3 regions of the Caldibacillus sp. 210928-DFI.2.18 genome follow, and region 2 is predicted to be linked to each of the others. Evidence: predicted binding sites of a transcription regulator. Region 2 holds the regulator's gene; each other region holds the start of a gene.
The links. The regulator Rex, encoded in region 2, represses fermentation and respiration genes when NADH is low (regulators of the CRP and FNR family bind a similar motif). The targets are predictions, from matches to a motif close to TTGTGAAATATTTCACAA.
Positions count from the first base shown of each region.

Region 1: the regulator Rex is predicted to act here: its motif matches at 1,359-1,376, upstream of LIZ98_RS12360 (DUF3147 family protein).
Region 3: the regulator Rex is predicted to act here: its motif matches at 1,390-1,407, upstream of LIZ98_RS12625 (hemerythrin domain-containing protein).

Region 1 is NZ_JAJCHL010000061.1:5,999-9,286, forward strand. Features, by position in the region: gene LIZ98_RS12350 (GGDEF domain-containing protein) at 1-342, shown strand, start outside; gene LIZ98_RS12355 (DUF3147 family protein) at 457-813, opposite strand; gene LIZ98_RS12360 (DUF3147 family protein) at 935-1,291, opposite strand; gene LIZ98_RS12365 (bifunctional diguanylate cyclase/phosphodiesterase) at 1,605-3,288, shown strand, end outside.
Region 2 is NZ_JAJCHL010000019.1:37,001-40,288, forward strand. Features, by position in the region: gene tatC (twin-arginine translocase subunit TatC) at 76-816, opposite strand; gene tatA (twin-arginine translocase TatA/TatE family subunit) at 828-1,007, opposite strand; gene LIZ98_RS06265 (redox-sensing transcriptional repressor Rex) at 1,184-1,843, opposite strand; gene LIZ98_RS06270 (ABC-F family ATP-binding cassette domain-containing protein) at 2,353-3,288, shown strand, end outside.
Region 3 is NZ_JAJCHL010000064.1:1,272-4,559, reverse strand. Features, by position in the region: gene LIZ98_RS12630 (PTS fructose transporter subunit IIABC) at 1-1,312, shown strand, start outside; gene LIZ98_RS12625 (hemerythrin domain-containing protein) at 1,467-1,883, shown strand; gene LIZ98_RS12620 (hypothetical protein) at 1,900-2,208, shown strand; partial or broken gene LIZ98_RS12615 (MFS transporter) at 2,255-3,022, opposite strand.

The DNA.
Region 1 (3,288 bases), on a different contig from region 2:
GTTATTCAAAAGGCAGCCCAGATATTCCTTAGTTCCGTTCGAACCACCGATATACTCGGCAGATTTGGCGGAGAAGAATTTATTATTATTTTACCAAATTCTTATTTACAAGCAGGGGTACAACTTGCGAAACGAATTCATCAGAAAATGGAGGATTATTCAATTCTTATTAATGAACAATGCATAAACATCACCGTTAGTATCGGGGTAACAGTTTGGGAAATAAATGACCAGTTCAATGATATTTATCGGAGGGTCGATGAAGCATTGTATGAAGCGAAAAAAAATAGAAACACCATTATCGTGAAAACGAAGACGATAACAAATGATAATGAATGGTAGCGGGTTGCTTCGATTAAAAGTATCCATGTCGATCCCTTTTAATTAGAGGCAAACCCTTATTTCTATTATGAAAGGGTTGCCTTTGTTTATCCTTTTCATCTGATCAACTTCAGACTATTTTCTAACTCCATTTTCCCGCAAATGAACAAGGAAAATTGAACTAAAAAACCAAACCACAAGCCCGATTAATAAACTGACAAGCCAAAGGTCAGTCCATTTCAGCATCAATAGGACCGCAATGACACAAATAAAACAGCCAATCATCCCGTATACCGACCCATTTGCCGTTTTTGCAGCCTCCTTAGACCCTTTTTTTATCCCTACCATCATGACCGCAACAATCATAACGGCTGGAAATGCGGCAAATATACCGCCGATAATTTTCCAGGGCAATAAAACAGACGCTACATAACTTAAAACAACAGCTGAACCGCCAAATAAAAAGCGGTATAGTAAATCTTTTGTATCCAATTCCGGTCCCTCCAAAGTTGGTTTTATTCCAGTTCTAGTTTCTTAATATTACACAGCCGGCTGCTTAACATACCGTAAAAAAGTTTTAAAGAAAGGTTTTATTCGATAACCCCTTTTTCAATTAGCCGAGAAAGACAGCATATCCAAGTGAGACAATAAACCACCCGATTAGCGAATGAGTCAAACCTTTTTTCCAGCCAAGACGATCGCTAAAATAGACAACTGCCATCGCACAGATAATATTTATAAACATTCCGACAAGCGCACCTTGGGAAAGAATAATTGATTGATGAATTAAATCCATTCCTTTCATATCAAGTCGCAAGGTTAATAGAGCAGCGAGAAATACAGCGGGAAAAGCAGCAAATATACCGCCGATTTTCGTACCGGCTTTCCTCGAAATAACCGTACAAGCTACCACAGCACCTCCACCCAATAAAAAACGAATTATGATTCCAAATAAAGATATTGTCGCCATTTTATACTCAATCCTTTTTATTTTTATAACCGTCAAGTGACTCGTGACGTTTATTCACAAACAAAACTTGTTAATTTGTTCACTAAGTACTATTTTATAATAGAATCCGGCAAATGTTTGTGAACATTTTTTATACATTAAAGTGTAAGCGCATCCTTATAAACTATACAAGGAGCTTTCTTTCTACAAGCATAAATTTACATAGTTTTTTTTCGACAGATTTCGCTTTTTCCTGTATCTTATATATTAGGAATATTACATCACTTTTGCTGTCACTTTAGAAAAAATCCATTTCAAAGGCGGTCATTATGAGATGAAGTTGATTAGAAATGAAAAAAAGAACCTTCTCATTTTGTCAGGTGGTATTATATTTTATTTAATTATCTTGATTTTATTGAAAGAGAACCCAATTTTATTTAATTACACGGATTTCTTATTTATGCATATCGTGCTTGAATTGGCCAGTATTATCATCTCTGCCAGTATCGCTATTCAGTCTTGGATTGTTTTTTCTTATAAACAATATCAGGATCGTTTACTATATTTTTCAGGATTTACGCTCATCGCTGTTTTTGATCTATTTCATTTACTCACATATAATGGCATGCCGGGATCGATGGTTATTGACAGTTCAGCAAATAATGCTACTTGGTTTTGGATTTTAGCAAGATTTACTCTAGCAATTTTTATGGTTTATATTTTACATGCAAAAGTGAAAACCGTATCTTTTGCCAAGAAAAGAGTTTATTTCTTGAATACCTTACTTACTATTATTGTCATATTGATAACCTTTTCTTATTTGCAGAACAAACTTCCGGTACTCGTCATTGAAGGTCAAGGAACGACAACATTAAAAATTTTTTTTGAATATGTGATTAGTTTTCTGTTATTTATTTCGATTATTAAACTGGCGATCATGTATAAACAGTTCCGGAAATCGGTGACATTACATTTTATTGTAGCTGTTACTTTTTTACTGCTCAGTGAGCTTATCTTTACATTGTATAAAAGCGTCTATGACTCTCTTAATTTGCTGGGACATGTTTACAAAGTTCTAGGATTTCTATTTTTCATGAGGGTTCTGTATTTATCAACGGTTAAAGATCCATTTGAAAAACTTATTTATATACGAAGAAAACTCGAGATGAATGAAAAACGATTAAAAACGATTACGGCCTCGCTTGGTGAAGGCGTTTTCGTTATCAATCAACATCGTCATCTGACTTTTATTAATCGGGAAGGAGAACGGTTATTAGGTTATCAAGCCCATGAACTTTTAGGAAAAGAAATCCATAGTCTTATACACGGCAGTAAATCCGGGGATAACCTTCATGTTTCGGAGTGCCCGATCTGTAAAGGTGTGGAGAGTAAGGAAGCGATAAGGATCGACGAAGATATTTTTATTCATAAAAGCGGACGAACTTTTCCGGTATCTTACGTTGTTACTCCTTTAATTGAAAACAATACCATTGTTGGGTCGGTTGTTGTGTTTCAAGATATTTCAAAGCAACAGGAATACTTGAACCGCATCAAGCATCAAGCTTATCATCATATATTAACGGATTTACCGAATCGGCTATATTTTCTGGAGAAATTAGATGAGAAAATTATCAAGAGCGACTTTAATAATGAATTTGCGCTCATTTTACTTGATATTGATGATTTTAAAAATATTAATGATTCCTACGGGCACAAAATCGGTGATATTGTGCTAATTGAGATAGCAAGAATGTTAAGTAGTTTTTATCATCATACATTTATTGCCCATATGAGCAGTGATGAATTTGCCATTTTGATGGATGGGAATAAGGAAGAAATAAGAGAACAAGCAGAAAATATTATCAATCATTTGCACACTTCTATTCCCATTGAACATAATGAAGTTTTTATCTCCATCAGTATCGGTATTTGTTTATTCCCCTATGATGGAGTTAATAGTGAAAAATTAATTCAAATGGCCGATATCTCCCTTTCTGAAGCAAAAAGATTGGGGAAAA
Region 2 (3,288 bases):
CACTTCAAGTTGCTTCGTTACCGGAATTTTATATTTTTTAAATGGATAAAATAAACAATGGAAAATTCTTATCTTTTAAACAGCAAGCCCTTCTTCTTCCTTCATTTTTTTCCGATACACCAGCTTCGAAATCCAAATACTAACTTCATAAAGCAATATTAATGGTAAAGTGACCATCATATGCGAGAGAATATCCGGCGGTGTAATCAGTGCCGCGATGACTAGCAAGATAAAGTACGCATATTTTCGCACCCTAGACAAAAAGTCAGGTGTAATTATTCCAAGCCTTGTTAAAAATAATATAATCACCGGCAATTGGAATAACAAACCAAAAGGCAACGTAATTTGTAACAAAAAATGGAAATATTCATTGATCCCAATGACTTGATTGATTTCCATTCGGTCCCCTAACTGTTTCATAAAGCGAACAATAAACGGAAATAATACAAAATATGAAAACGAAATACCTGATAAAAACAAAAATACCGAAACAGGTATATAGGCTAAGGTTATTTTTTTTTCCTTTTCATATAAACCCGGTGAAATAAAAGCCCATAACTGATACAAAACAAAAGGTGAAGTTATTACACAAGCAATGATAAAAGCGATTTGCATATAAATCTTTAGCGGGTCAGTTAAGCGGAAGGCGTTCAGTTCCAAACTGGCCGCTTCATCAGTTTGTTGCAAATATATGATCAACGGCTCTGCCAAAAAAAACGAACCGATCATTGCCAAAAGAAAGAAGACAACGATAAAAACCAACCGTCTCCTTAATTCAACGAAATGCTCAATTACAGTCAATTCGTTTTTCTCCATCTCTTCTCTCCCTACTTGCCTTCTTGATCTTTTCTCTTCCCATTATTTTCATCAGCAAGACCCTTTGTGGCATTTTTAAATTCCCTTAGTGTATCTCCTGCCGCACGACCGAGTTGCGGTAACTTTTTCGGACCAAAAATTAATAATGCCATGATTAATATGAGAATTAAACTACCCGGACCGATTGTCATGTTTCTCCCTCTCCCCCAGCAACCTCATTCAAATTCATTCATTGTCACCCAAAAAAGATTTTACAAAAACTTTTTTCCTATCATATCGTATGAATCATAATTATTGCAATACAAAATATGGTGTTGTTTTGAAGATAAATTTTTAGTGTTACCTACCATTTCCCTACTTTAAAAAATTAATCTCCAACCACTACTTCCTCATTTGAGTAATGTTTAATTAAATAAACAAAAGATTGTAATTCAACAGCTAAATCAATATGGTGAACACGAATATTTGACGGAACAGTTAATCGAGCTGGCGTGAAATTTAAAATTCCTTTTATTCCTGTTTTTGCTAAACGATCAGTAACCAATTGGGCAACAGGAGCCGGGACGGTCAGAATAACAACCTGAATCTCTTCAGTTGACAATATTTGTTCCAGTGAATCCATTGGGTAAACAGTAATATCACCAAATTTTTGATCGACCTTTTCTTGGTTTGCATCAAAGGCACAGACAATTTTAGTATTATTGTTTTTAGTGAAATTATATTTTAGTAGAGCTGTACCTAAATTACCTACACCGATTAAGGCTACCTTTGTTATTTCATCCTGGTTCAATATTTTTCTGAAAAAGGATAACAAATACTGAACATTATATCCATACCCTTTTTTACCTAACGCGCCGAAATAAGAAAAATCCCTTCTAATCGTTGCCGAATCGACCTTAACCGCTTCACTTAACTCAGCAGAAGAAACTCTTTGTTTTCCTGACTGGTACAAATTTTGAATAAAACGATAATATAATGGCAATCTCTTAGCGGTGGCTTTAGGAATTTTTAGCTGATCTGTTTCCATGTCAAAATCCTCCAATGCTGAAAAATTATTATTTTTCTATTATAATATCTTTCATTGCCCTATAGAAGTAATTCTTTTATAAGGCATACAAAGCACACTGTGAACGCTTACATTACAAATAAACATGTACACTTCCTCAATTCTTATTTTTGTTAACATATTCACCTACTATGATACACTATTTTTTTTCATCTGTCTTGTAGGTAGTTTCATTTAATCTCCATTTGCCATTTTTCCTCCCCTTCATGTACTATTTTTATATAGACTTGTTGACATGACATTTACAGGATCTCCTTTAAATGTCGGAAATGATGGATCGAAAAGCGACTGGATATGTTATGGTAGAGGAAGGAATCGATTATTTTGTAATCAAAAACAGCATGTTCCCATTCGCTTCACTCTGAAAATAATTAGTCAGTCATTCATTCTTTTAAAAGGCAAACAGAGTCAAAGCTGTTATATTTCCAGGTAAAGGACCATTTTTATTGTGAAATGTTGAGGTGCAAATCATGATTTTACTACAAGTAAATCAACTAAATAAATATTACGGGGCAGATCTTGTCCTTTCGAATATTAAATTAGAAATTCATACAAGAGACCGAATTGCCCTTGTTGGTAGAAACGGATCAGGCAAATCAACCTTGCTGAAAATAATTGCCGGTGAACTTGCTTATGACTCCGGAGAAATTATTAAGCCAAAAGAAGTAACAATTGGCTTTTTAGATCAACATACCGGTCTCGTTTCAGACAGAACTATCTGGGATGAAATGCTGACTGTCTTTGAAGATTTACGTAGCATGGAAAAAAGGTTACGTAATCTTGAGCAGGAAATGGCAAAGGAAGAAACTTATACAGATGAAGGCAAATACAAGCAAATTTTGTCCGAATATGATTATTTACAGCATGAATTTAAAGAACTGGGCGGATATCAATATGAAGCAGATATTCGTTCCGTATTACACGGGCTTAATTTTTCCACTTTCAATTATCAAGAGACAAAAATATCCAATTTAAGCGGCGGACAAAAAACTCGCCTGGCTTTAGGAAAATTGCTCTTATCAAAGCCGGACATTTTAATTTTGGACGAGCCGACGAACCACCTAGATATCGATACATTGACATGGTTAGAACAATATTTGCAATCTTATGATGGAGCCATTCTTATTGTTTCCCATGATCGCTATTTTCTTGATAAGCTTGTAAACCAAGTTTATGAATGCGCTCAGACTACTTTAACAAAATATGTCGGTAACTACAGTCAATACTTAGTCCAAAAAGCAGAGAATTATGAACGTGACTTGAAAATGTATGAAAAACAACAAGATGAGATAGCAAGAATGAAAGAATTTATTGCCAAGAATCTGACCCGTGCATCAACAACAAAACGGGCACAAAGCAGGCGTAAAGCACTGGAACGAATGCAAATGATTGATAAACCGCACAGA
Region 3 (3,288 bases), on a different contig from region 2:
CATGGCTGAAGAGGCGTTAAAGAAAAAAGCTGCTGAAATGAATGTGGACATTCGTGTCGAGACAAATGGTTCGGAAGGTGTAAAAAATCGTTTAACAGACGATGAAATTCGGCGAGCAAAAGGAGTTATTGTTGCCGCCGATAAAAAAGTTGAAATGGCTCGTTTTAATGGTAAACCGCTTTTAGAGAGACCGGTAAGTGAAGGTATTAACAAACCGGAAGAATTAATTTCAAAAATAATCAAAGGTGATGCCCCGACCTTCCATGCTGAAAATGATGATAGACAAAAAGAAGAACCATCCAATACTTCTGTATGGGGAAAAATTTACAAAGACTTAATGAATGGTGTTTCCCATATGCTTCCGTTCGTTGTTGGCGGCGGGATTTTGATGGCCATTTCCTTCCTGTTTGAAAGTACATTTGGTGATGATAGTGTAACGTTTAAGTTTTTAAATACGATTGGCGGAAATGCCTTCAACTTCTTGATTCCAATTTTAGCCGGATATATTGCGATGAGTATCGGTGATCGTCCGGGATTAATGCCCGGTATGGTCGGCGGTTTGATGGCAGTGAACAGCAATGCCGGATTCTTGGGCGGTTTGGCAGCAGGTTTCTTGGCAGGATATATTGTTGTATTCTTGAAAAAACTATTCCGCGGTATGCCAAGATCATTGGAAGGGTTAAAACCAATACTACTATATCCGATATTGAGCTTGTTCATTGTCGGTACGCTGATGTATTTCATTATTGGCCCGATTTTCTCAAGTATTAATACGGCGGTTGTCGACTTCTTAAGTGATATGGGAACAGCCAATGCGGTATTATTAGGTGCCTTACTTGGCGGAATGATGTCAATTGATATGGGTGGACCATTCAACAAAGCGGCATATACTTTCTCTATCGGTGTATTTACCGATACCGGCGACGGAAGTTTTATGGCTGCAGTTATGGCCGGCGGGATGATTCCACCACTGGCAATAGCCTTGGCAACTACCTTCTTTAAGAATAAATTTACGGATGAAGAAAGACGTTCCGGTTTGTCTAATTATTTACTCGGAATATCCTTTATTACAGAAGGGGCAATTCCGTTTGCGGCTTCTGATCCGTTACGTATTATCGGTTCATCCATTGTTGGTTCTGCGATTGCCGGCGGGCTAACTCAGCTTTGGAATACGGCTATTCCGGCACCACATGGAGGAATTTTCGTCATTGCCCTTGCTGAAAGACCATTTATGTTCTTGATAGCCTTACTTATTGGTACAGTCATCGCCGGTTTACTCATTGGCTTTTGGCGAAAACCGGTAAAACAATAGGATATATAATGATGCTATTTTCGGCTCCTTAGGCACTTGTCTAAGGGGCCTTTTTTTACGTCAACTATTCACGTATAAAATGAAAATTTTAACAACATAATGATGAATAAGTAAAAATTATTTTGTTGGTAAAAATATGAAAAGGAGAATGATTATGTCAGGTCCAGGTTTGAAACATGCAGATAGTCATTCAGCAATTCATGAAGCAGCATTGGAGGAGGCAAAGGAGCTAAACAACATTCTAGCTAGATTAGTAAAAGCGGGACAAACTGAAAAGGCATTGGAGACAGCCTATATTGCAGTAGAACATTGGGAAACTCGTACACTCAGACATGCTCAGGCAGAAGAGGAAGGATTATATAAAGAACTAGCAGAGGAACATCCTGAATTGAAGGCTGCAATCACAGCTTTAGTTCGCGACCATAATACAATGCGGTACTTGGTCAAACAAATTAAGCAAACACTTGAAACAGATGGATTTACTGAAGAAGTATTGCAACAATTCCATGCATTAGTTCATGTTGATGCTTACCATAATTTCGAGGAAGAAAAAATATTGCCTCACCATTAAATTCGGAGTTGAGAATATGTCAAACGGAGAGCAACCTATATTTCTTTACAAAGTATCCCCTAAACTATATCGATATATCATTACAGAATTAGAAACTAATTTCCATATTCAACCCTATGATGTTCAATTGGAAGGGATTAATAAAGATGAAGGCATAAAATTAATTGTACGGTTTGGAGAAAATTTCAACCACAGCTCTGAACAATTTTTTTCTAATAAGCAATTAGAAAATGAAAAACTTGCACTGAAAGATTTTATCGCTAAAACGGGAGGACAATGTATTCAAGTTTTGAAAGATGATTATTTTAATAAGATGACGCCATGATTCTGCCTTAAGGAGGTTATAAATTGTTTATATTTGAACAGGAAGCAATCGGTCGCATAGCAGTTGCCAAAACAATAAAAATTCCTGTTCTGATTCCGGCGTCAACAGGATCCAAACCAAAGAACGTTACTAAAAAATTTGGCAAAAATACAGTAAAGGCAACAAAAGCGCCGAAAGTGATAAAGTAAAACAAACTAAGAAACCAAAGCGTGGCATTTTTATAAACACCTTGGATTTGTTCCACCATTGATTTCTTTACTCTAACTTCTTTCCGATCGCCAAAAATAAACAATAAAACAATGAATGCCAACAATAGAATTAAGTATAGGCGAACGGTATCTTGCCAACCAATTGATTTCGCTAGAATTGGTGCGCCAAATGTCGTGATCGCTGTTCCGGCATTACCGACACCATAGATTCCGTTAATAAAACCTTGCCTCTCTTTCGAATAATATTTAGGTAGAGAGGTCACACCGATGGAAAATGTTGCACCTCCCACACCTAGAAAAAGACCGCCGATAACAAGATCAATAAAAGTGTTGGCTGTACTGATATAAAATATAGGGAACAAAAGGATAAGAAAACTAATTATGAAGATAATTCTTGCACCGAACCTGTCCGTATAAAATCCGAGGGGTATTCGCAACACGGAACCTAAAATAACCGGGACTGCAGTAACAATCGATACCTGTACGGGTGTGAGCAAAATATCTTCCTTAATAAAGGTCATCAAAGAAGATAATAATACCCAAACCATGAATCCAACAATAAGACTTGTTGTTTGCAGAGATAATTGAATACCGGGTTTCCTCATTTTGAGTTTCCTTTCTATTTTTCATATATTATTTGTCACAAGTATCAAGTTTAAACAGCGTTTTTTATACGTAAGAAAAGATAAATTTTCAGTTAGGAAGTATTCGATTTTTCGCTAAATGAACACAAAAATGGTTCATCTTTTGCCAAGCTTTTAAATAATGGGAAACGCCGTAGTAATTCATTTATTGATGTAGGATTCAAACTGATTTGATTCGAACATCCGTTATCATGAGCAAATTCTAATTCTCTTATAGATGTAGGATT